Regions from separate parts of the Paenibacillus sp. J22P59 genome, predicted to be linked through region 2. Evidence: riboswitches for the same ligand, from Rfam matches in the RefSeq annotation. Region 2 holds a riboswitch; each other region holds the start of a gene.
The links. A riboswitch is a leader RNA that binds a small molecule or an ion and turns the genes downstream of it on or off. The one in region 2 is predicted to bind cyclic di-GMP.
Positions count from the first base shown of each region.

Region 1: another riboswitch for cyclic di-GMP. It lies ahead of AC50YO_RS01075 (NPCBM/NEW2 domain-containing protein); the one in region 2 lies ahead of AC50YO_RS05765 (transglutaminase-like domain-containing protein).
Region 3: another riboswitch for cyclic di-GMP. It lies ahead of AC50YO_RS21410 (putative bifunctional diguanylate cyclase/phosphodiesterase); the one in region 2 lies ahead of AC50YO_RS05765 (transglutaminase-like domain-containing protein).

Region 1 is NZ_JBXENX010000001.1:207,052-210,334, reverse strand. Features, by position in the region: gene AC50YO_RS01075 (NPCBM/NEW2 domain-containing protein) at 1-1,852, opposite strand, end outside; cyclic di-GMP riboswitch class I at 2,011-2,095, opposite strand; gene AC50YO_RS01070 (sensor domain-containing diguanylate cyclase) at 2,254-3,228, opposite strand; gene AC50YO_RS01065 (alpha/beta fold hydrolase) at 3,267-3,283, opposite strand, start outside.
Region 2 is NZ_JBXENX010000003.1:105,523-108,805, reverse strand. Features, by position in the region: gene AC50YO_RS05770 (SdrD B-like domain-containing protein) at 1-472, opposite strand, end outside; gene AC50YO_RS05765 (transglutaminase-like domain-containing protein) at 709-1,509, opposite strand; cyclic di-GMP riboswitch class I at 1,522-1,605, opposite strand; gene AC50YO_RS05760 (class D sortase) at 1,670-2,305, opposite strand; gene AC50YO_RS05755 (response regulator) at 2,379-3,283, opposite strand, start outside.
Region 3 is NZ_JBXENX010000014.1:103,409-106,691, reverse strand. Features, by position in the region: gene AC50YO_RS21410 (putative bifunctional diguanylate cyclase/phosphodiesterase) at 1-1,390, opposite strand, end outside; cyclic di-GMP riboswitch class I at 1,527-1,610, opposite strand; gene AC50YO_RS21405 (cold-shock protein) at 1,952-2,194, opposite strand; gene AC50YO_RS21400 (cold-shock protein) at 2,284-2,484, opposite strand; gene AC50YO_RS21395 (beta-class carbonic anhydrase) at 2,688-3,251, opposite strand.

The DNA.
Region 1 (3,283 bases), on a different contig from region 2:
CCAGCTCCAATTGCCAATAGGCTCCTAGCCTTGCGCTGAGCGACTGCTGATCCATCGCCACTTTATTTTCTTCAATCACATAGTTATAAATCTCTTCGAACGGTATCCGATTATCCATAGAATCATAGGCAATCGACATGAGCATAGCTACCATGTTATTCGTAATTTCGCCATATTCCCGCTCGCCAACAGCCATCCGATGCCCGATCTCATGAGTCAAGCCCCAGCCTGGATATACTTTACTGAAATCCTCTAGCATCAACCCTACTTCTCCACGCTGGATACCCGTATGGTCACCCGCTGCATACATGAAGCCGTATGGCTGCATCAATCTTACATTTTCTCGGATAAGCTTAGGATCATGCTGCTCACTTCGTCCATCCAGACCATAGAAATCAAAGTTTTTGTCTATCCAGTAGTCATAGCCGGTCAAAGTATCCATTGGGCTCAGACCTTGTGTAATAAACTTGTTGTAGGCATCCGTAGCCGTTCCCGTAAAGATAATCCGGTCGCTGACCATCTCGACCACGTCTATTAATTGGCGATCTCGAATGTTCGGGTGCGCCGCCTTGTCCTGGTCTACTCTTTGTTTATAGGCAGTCAAAAAGGCTTTGAATTGCTCGGGGTCCGTATTCTTCGTCATAAAAGGAATTTTCTCGACGCCTTCGAAACGAATACGAGGGGCTTTTCCTTGCTCTTCAGACGTATAGGGATTGACGATATATACCGTTCCGCCTTTCGTCACTTCATTCGAATAAGCGCTGTTGGTTGGAATTTCAGGTACTGTAATCGTGTTTTTACCCGGACGCAATTGTACGCCTCTTGCCCAGCTCGACCAAGAGCCCTCCTGTTGCGAGAATACTAGAGAAGGCACTTTCGCAGCAGACTCCACATCTACATAGACATTAATTTGATCGCCTGGCATAGCCACGAATCCGGTAGATTGATTGTTAGTTCCAAAGCCGAATCGTAGATTTTGCTGCGCATGCTTCTTCATATCCCCATGCTGCTCGGCTTGAATAGTCATCCCTTCCATATTGATTTCGCCACTAACGATCTTTTTAGCCAATTCTATTTGCTCTCTTAATAGAGAATATAGCGGATGGGCTTTCGCCGCGTCCTCAAGCGCTGCAATTGTTGCTGTACTATTATAAGCTGGTGTAACAGCACTCATCGTTCCATCTGTGAACAGGTTGTCTACCTGATCACTGACCGGATCTTCTTTGTACAAGGCAAATTCCGCTGCACTCGCCCAATCCTGATTCGCTTGCTTGAATACGAATTTCAATCTTTTAAAGGCAGTTGGCGCGAATTGAATCGCCACAATATCTCCCGTTGAGCCTTTATATTCACCAGTAGAAACGAGAGTAAAGTTGTCACCTTCATCCGTAGCTGAGCTGTAAATATCAAATTGCTGAGCGAAGCCTTTCCCTTTGGCACTGGATTGCCTAGCTGCATAGATAACGCGATTCAGGATCGTCTCCTCATTCAATTGGATAACGACTTCGTTCGTAAAGCTGGCAGAGTTAGGCTTGCCCGTTTCCCAATGGGTATCCATATTTCCATCAATAGCCTTATTTATTGCAGAGTTTGGATAGTTCCCGCCATTGCTTTTGATTGATTTAATATTCGTAGTGTTCATTTTGAATACTTCATTGTACGCTTGGAGAATTTCTTTGCCATATAAATCAAAAGGAGCTACAGAGGCTGCGCTTGTTGCACGAGCTTGGCTTACCAATACGTTTTTCGCTCCATTTGCTTGATGCAGCTCACTTGCTAACACATAACCTGTCTCACTGGAAAAACTGATTAGCATCGCTGCTGATGTGGCGATCGCAATCATTTTCTTCATACTTTTCTGCCCCCTGATGAATGATAATTCCAAACCACTGACTTAAAATAGGCGCAAAAAAACTACTCCATAAGAGTAGCCTGATTGTGAATAAAGCTGCATAGAAAAAAGACTCCATTACCTCAGCAGCTTTAAAAAACAAAAAGCGTCATACACTCTTTGGCAGCTGGCTGACATCGTTTTGCAACCTTAGTCCCTTTAGCTTTGCGTCCCTACATTTCCATAGGTTTGCCTATTCAGTTTGGAATACAAACAAACAATACCATAGTTTTATGTATACTGACATGAATATTTAGTAGCATATCCAAATAGGTATTTCAGATTATATTCAATAATTATTCAATAAACTATAATAAATATTACCATTAAATTAATGAATACTTCCAATTTATATAAAAAGATTATAAATCATTAATGTGCGTAACCAGGTTGCGCCCATTTTCTTTGGAGGCATAGAGTGCTTGATCTGCTTTCTTCACGAGCGTTGCGTCAGAATCTATAGGGGTAACGGTAGCTATGCCTATACTCACTGTCAGCTTCCCTGTTTCCCATCTAGAATCCGCTACTGCATGCCGTAAGTTGTCAGCTATCGCCTTTGACTCTTCTATATCTGTGCCAGACAGGATAAGGACAAATTCTTCTCCACCATACCTGGCCGCCACATCCTCTTGACGAGCATGGGACTGTAAGATTTGCGCCAATTTTTCCAGAACCTGATCGCCTGTCTGATGGCCCCATGTATCATTCACATGCTTGAAGTGGTCAATATCTACTATAAACAGAGAAAATGGCGTCTGTTCATCTCTATATTTCGCTATTTGTTCTTCCAGTTTCTCTTGAAAAAATCTTCGATTCTTCAGTCCCGTGAGCTTATCTGTTATAGATAAGTTCACGAGAATCGCATTAATTTCCATCAATTCAGCTTGCTTCTGCTCAATCTCCATATGAATTTGTTTCAGCTTCTCAAGTGCTTGATCTTTTTCCCAATAAGCTTCTTCAATTTGTTTCTTTGCAGCCCGAAGCTCCAGCTCATAGTCCATTCGTTTGCCCATTTGGACCAATACACAATCAATCATCTCTATACCGTTATTCTCATACCTTCGCCCATTCACGATAAAAGGAATCGCTTCTCCTTTATGATCCTTCAAGCTTAGAAGCATCTCTTCTACATGCCCATTAAGCTGTATGTACGGATAAAAGTAAGAATGAAAAATAAGCTTATTTGCCGTAGACATAATAGATTCCAAATGCTTATGCACCAGGTCCTCCCGATGATATCCCATCTTATCAAGAAAAGTTTGATTCACAATCGTGATCATTCCTTCATGTGTAATAGAGATAAATCCACATGGCGCATAGTTCAGCCGTTCATTCATTCGCATAAATCCTTTCACAGATTCTAATCTAGCTCATTTCAATAAAGATACTCAT
Region 2 (3,283 bases):
GATTAATTGCCACATTGGCAGAGGAAGTGGTATTTTCATTCGTGTCCACCACAGTTACAGCAGCCGTATTTGTCGTTTGTACGGAACTGCTTACTCCTGTAGGCTTTACCTTAACCTCAATGTAGAATCTCCCTGCCGTTCCCGAGATTAACATACTGGGTCCGAATGTTAATGTCTGACCGTTACGAGAAGTATAATCCCCCCCTAAAATCTCGAACTGCGAAGGAACTGTATCAACTATGGTAATTTCCCTGCCGACTTGTGTAGACCCTGCGGCACTATAATCCAGATAATACTCAAAAGTCTCTCCGACATTCACTACACTTTTGGAGGCTGACTTCTCAAAAATCAATCCTGTTATTGGTACAGCCGCGTTAATAGGCGCAGCCAAGGGCTGTACCAACAGCTGCAGCAGCAGCAATCCTACGAGCAGGATTGAAATTCTACTATTACGTATTGAATTACTCTTCACTCGAACTCTCATCCCTTCTCTGTATCTGATTCCAAACACCTACTCCTTCTTTCACCTCCTAGTCTTCAGTAACTAGTATAAACAAAACTATCATGATGCCAACTGCCTAGTATGCTCTCGCTTCTAGTATACCTTGTAAATCTATCCAAAATCTAAACATATCCAAAAATTATGCAAAAAAAAAAAAAAGCTTAAGCCCTCTCTATGAGTGCTTAAGCTTTCTATTAGACATCCAATTAGTAGTATTTGTCCGTTTTGTACTGTGCATTATCTTTAATCATTGTTCCTTTTTTGCTGCTCTTGCCCATTCCAGCATCGACTGTTGTGTCGATCGTTACCCATTTCCCATTCAGGTAGACCTCATTCCAAGCATGGTACGTATCGACATAAGTCGAATTGCCTGTAACAAGCTTCGTAGGAATATCCAAGCTCCGAAGCATCGCACCGAATAAGGCAGCATAGCCATAGCATATATCCTTCTTCTCAAGGAAGGTACGATCAATCTGTGGAAGGTAGTCGGTGGAGGCAGTTTCTGCGAGCTTCTTGTCGTAGGTTATATTCGATACAATATATTGATGGATAGCCTTTACTTTATCCAAATCTGTCTTCTTGTCACTTGCCAATTGCTTGGCCTTCGCTATCGCCTTGCTTGTAGGGCTCCATTCCATATTCTGAACGGAGTTCAAGTAGACGGTCTTGCTATCTGCAAGATTCAATTGCAGCTTGCTGCTATCTACTGCTTTGTACCGGCTGCCGCTTGCATGCTCCAATATCGTAATGGTATATTCACCGTTGCCCATTTGAAGAGCGAAGCCCTCTTCCTGCTTGCCAGCGGACAAGGTATATGTGTAGCTTTGTTTGCCTTTGGCTATCATGACAACGGTCTTCACTTTGGCATTAACCGGATAATGAATCGTGACCAAGCCTTTGGACAGCTTGTCCGTCTTCAGCCACGCTTTGTCACTTGCATCCGCCATTCCTTGGGTAAGATTGAAAAAAAGAACGATACCCAACAGCATCACAACTAATTTGCGCATAAAAAAACTCCCTTCGGTGGCCAGGCTGCCTTTTCTCGCGAAGAAGGCCCTATAGCTTTGCGTCCCTGCCTTTCGACAGGTTTGCCATTATCGTATGAAGCACTATACCCTTACCATATCACAACAAAATTCGATGTCAATCTTTCTTTTTCACTCTCTATTAAACGGAATCCATCTTCGCATGAATAATGAGTCGATGGGTTGGGTCTACGATAGGATCACAAGTAATCAAAGTAAGCATACGATCGCGGTTATTGCTCGACAATACAGATAGGTCCGTTGGCAATACGACGGATTTATTCGTAACGATGTAGGTATAATTCCCCGCTTGCGTCTCAACCGTAATCGCATCCCCTGTATCCAGCTCATCCAATCGGTTGAACAGCCTGCCCTTCGTCTTGGCCCGGTGCGCAGCAATCGCAGCATTGCCAATCTCGCCAGGCAGTGGAGTCTCCGACATATGTGCTGCTGCGTGCCTCATGTTATCCCTCGTCGCTCCTTCCAGAACAGGGAGCTTAACATTAATTGCATCGATTCTTATAATGGCCAGCAAACCCTCCTTGTCCACCAAGGAGGTCTGCTCCTCTTCCTCCGAGCCCTCGTCCAATAATTGCGATACCGTCTCCAATTCGTCTCTCATGCGGAGTTGCTTCGCTTCATCTGCCGGCTTATTCATTAAATTCTCTGCCTCAGCAAGCAGCTTATCTTGCTGGCGCTCCGAATACCACTCATTCATTAATGGAAATAAAATAATAAGAATTCCTGCAATAATTAATAGATAGGATCGCTTGCGCACGAATGAACCTCCTCCCATCTTTATTATTCCTTACGTCCCTATACGAATCCTATACTTTCTCAGTCTATAAAAATTAAACGATGCCGCCCTGCTTCCACTGCTCTAACCATTGGTGCGTTTCGTCACTTGGCTCAATATCCAATTGCTCTCTTAGGATGACCGCCAATTGCTTATATTGCTCTTCCACAGCGATCTCGTTATTAATCGAAGCATACAGCTTCATCAAGTCCAAATAACTCTGTTCAAATACGGGATTGACTTGCTGGATACGTAGATTTACCCTAATCGCTTCATTAACATAGTGATGCTTGATATAGTATTGGCTCAGCTGCTGGGCATGAATCAGCCACAACATACGCAATCGTTCACGCTCGGGCTCCGCCCAAATATAATCATAATCCGCTAAATAATCATGAGTGTATGCCGCAAACACGGCCTCATGGCGATCCTTATTGTCTTCATTAATCAAATCCAGCTCGGCAAGCTGCTGCTCCCATTGCTCAATATCTATGCTCGCCTGTCCCATATGCAGCACATAGCCGTCCTTTAAGCTTGCTTTTTTAATAGAAAGAACGCTTGCTCCTGAACGGACTAACGTCTGGCGCACATGATAGATTGACGTATACAGTTGGGTAGCTGCTCGATGTGAATCAAAAGAGGGCCAGAGCAGTTCCAGCAATACATCCTTCTCCACAGTTTGTTCTCGATTATGCAGCAAATAGACAAATAGCTCCTGTGCTTTGGACGTTCTCCACTTCAGCTCAATCGTCCTATTGTCCAAATCCTCCAACCTAAGGCTCTTCATACAATATATCCACAGGGATGAGTCTTTCGGACTATCTACCTTCTCTTCTCTCAGACTTTTCAGCTGGGATAGGCGGTCGATTGCTTTCTGCAGTCGATCAGCCCGTATCGGCTTCATTACGTAGTCGAGTGCATTGATCTCAAAAGCTTGAACAGCATGCTGGTCGTAGGCCG
Region 3 (3,283 bases), on a different contig from region 2:
GGAATTGCAAGCGATTGGGCAATCCAGTGAGGCTGTCATAATAAGCTAACTGATGGAGCTTCTCCTCAGATGTGCGAAGCTGCTGATTCATCCATACCGCTTCTTGGAACATCAACAGCAGGTTCTGGGACATATCCTTAAAGTTGTGTACGAGTGAGGAAATCTCTAATATACTGCTGTTCGGCCATTCCAAAGGGACCATCTGCTTCAGCTTCATAGGCAGATCGGTCGTCGATTCAGCCAGTTGCATCAGGCTGCGGCTTAACCAGCGATTAATAGCTAATGCCAGCATAGCGGCAATCGCGACGCTTCCGAGCATATACAGCAATTGATAAATATATTCTCGGAACATCTGTCCCTGGTACACCTCAACAGGAACACTGACCCTAAGCGTCAAGGGAACCCGGTTCAGCTCAACCTTATAAACATAATGTGCATTCCGCCATTGTTGGGTTGGGAGAAGAACGGTCGATTGGGCAGGTACTTCAATGAAAAAGTTTTCTACGATAGGAATAGCCGACGTTGCTTCAGCATGCTGTTGAGCTGTCAGAGGCATTGCATTGCTGGTCGCCAATACCTTATTCCGCTCTGTGCTGGTGATCGTAAGGTCGAACAGCTTCTGAGTCGTATTTCGATTAATAATTTCTTGAAGATATCCCATCTGTATAATATGCTCTGTGCGAATACCCAGTACATCCTCTTGCTTCCATTGCTCAAGTTCTTTCATTATGCTGTTCGCCGTATTGCTGGCCGTTTGGAGTGTCGTGCGAGTCGACACATCATAGGAATTCCAACCGCTAATGATCATATTCACGAGGAACGATAGAGCTACAACGGCTATCGAGAGGTGGAACAGCACCCTGCGGAACGGGATTGGGCGAGATTTGTCCTTAATAAGGCCAAGCCACCGTGCCAAGGGCAAATAATCGACTAATATTTCTGCGACTAACGTATTGAACAAACCATTGGATGCCGTAATAGCAAGCAGCAGAAAAAATTCGGTCGGAGAGAATACCCCAGAGAGCAAGCAAGCAACAAACGTAATCGGGGTACCGATTATTAACCAGAATAAGCCATCCATCTTAATCATGGAGCCTGGCCTTCTTAACAGCCAATAACCAATCCAACAAACTTCGAGCAGGAAGATACTTACAAACGCTGGATCATAGAATAGGAATATAGCGGCAGCATACACGACGGCAGCAGCAGGCAGTCCAACTCGCAATCCGAACAATCGGACCAAAGACAGCAGCAGAATATTCGTGAAGGTAAACGTAATGCCATAAATAAGCTGCAAGGGCTGTGAAGCGCTACCAAGAGCTAAGATAACAGCTCCTGCAATAAAGAGCCACCTGCGAAGGGGGTCGGAATTAACGAGAAGTCTCCACATGGGCGCAATCCTCCTGACGCATATCAATACAATGGGTCGTGATGAGAGAAAGGTTTGTTTTGATTCCCATATAAAAAAAACCAACAGCGATGCATGTGCAGCTATTTGGTCTCCAATCAACATAATAGATATGTCGGTCTGCAACCCGGCTGTCATATGAATTTACTTAAGACCCGTGGCTTTGCGTCCTATGCTCTCGCATAGTTTGCCTTTTCTATATGTTATTATAATATTTATATTTTACTAAAAGGAACGTGAAATTGGTAGCATTTTCATGCTTTTTTGGCATTATTTTAATACCGACAAACATCGTGTCTGTTCGCGATTTTTAGCTGTTTTTTTCCGACAAATTTCATGCAAAACAACCAAAAAATACGAATTACAGCGGGCGATCCCGCTGTTATCCGTCGATAAAAAAATAAGCCGCGCTAGCTGCTTTCCTCTCTTTTCTATTCATACCAGAAAGGGCTGCATCATATCTCACATTATTGTAACGTCATAATGAAGCTGGACAGCAAAAACCCACAACCTCGTGCGGTTGTGGGTTTACACATCATAGTATTACGATATTTTCCCTGCTTTTTGGTTCTTTCTGTGCAGCTTGATTTGCTGATCGGACGAGATCAGTATCGGCAGAACCTTAGTGCTGCTAATCATAGAAGACTTACACTGCAAGCATACAGGATCTTCTTTGAATGAGAAGCTATCTCTTATCCAACCGTTGCATTGTACGCTTGTACAGGACCAAATAGTGGTCATTTCTTCAGGTAAATTCTCCAACGGTCTATTCCAAGAATAATTCAATGGACCTTCCCCCTCAGAACAATCTTTGTGACTGGGTAGCATGATATTAAAAATCCCCAAACGGTTCGTTTGGGGATTTGATCATTATTCTACAGTTTTACAACGTTCTCAGCCTGTTGGCCTCTTTGACCTTGAACGACGTTAAACTCTACTTTTTGACCTTCGTCAAGCGATTTGAAGCCGTCGCCTGTAATTGCGCTGAAATGTACGAATACATCTTCGCCGCCTTCAACCTCGATAAAACCAAATCCTTTTTCTGCATTAAACCATTTAACTGTTCCTGTTTGCATAGAAACACCTCCAAATTTTACATGAAATTCTTATCCTGTTACAAATAAAAATTCACATATTGCACAAGGTTAGTAATTAAAATAATAACCCTCGGCAATATGTGAATTAGGTTAAATTCCAATATACTAATAATACCTTACTTTGAGACGAATAGCAAATTCTATATTTTAGAAATGATTGCATGGCCTATACCTTAATGGAATTATTCTCTATAATCCTCCACAATCATCTCAAGTGCGCCTGTCTCCGGGTCCATAACAAACCCATGTACAGGGATAGCCTCAGGGAACAGCGGATGCTTGCGGATCATCTTAACGCTATGCATGACCCCATCCTCCGGGCGCTCAAACCCGCGCAGAAACTTTTCCATTCGAATGCCCGAATTTTCAAGTGTCTCAATAACCAAAGGATCGATGCCATGCTCGGCAAACTTGCTGATAATCCGATCCGGTTCAATCTCCGTCATTCCGCAATTGAGATGACCTATGACAATAATCTCGCGTGCTCCTAATTCATATACCGCTACCAGAATGCTTCTCATAGCGCTGCCGAAGGGCTGGGTTAGGATGGCACCCGCATTTTTAATATACTTCGCATCGCCATTCTTCAAACCAAGCGCCTTCGGAAGCAGCTCGCTAAGCCGTGCATCCATGCAAGTAAGAATCGCTATTCTTTTATCCGGGTACTTGTCCGTTAAGTAATCCTCATAGGACTTCTCTTGGACGAATTGTTGATTATATGCCAATAAGCTGGGGACGATAGACATCTGATGGCCTCCTTAAATGATGCTGAACCTGA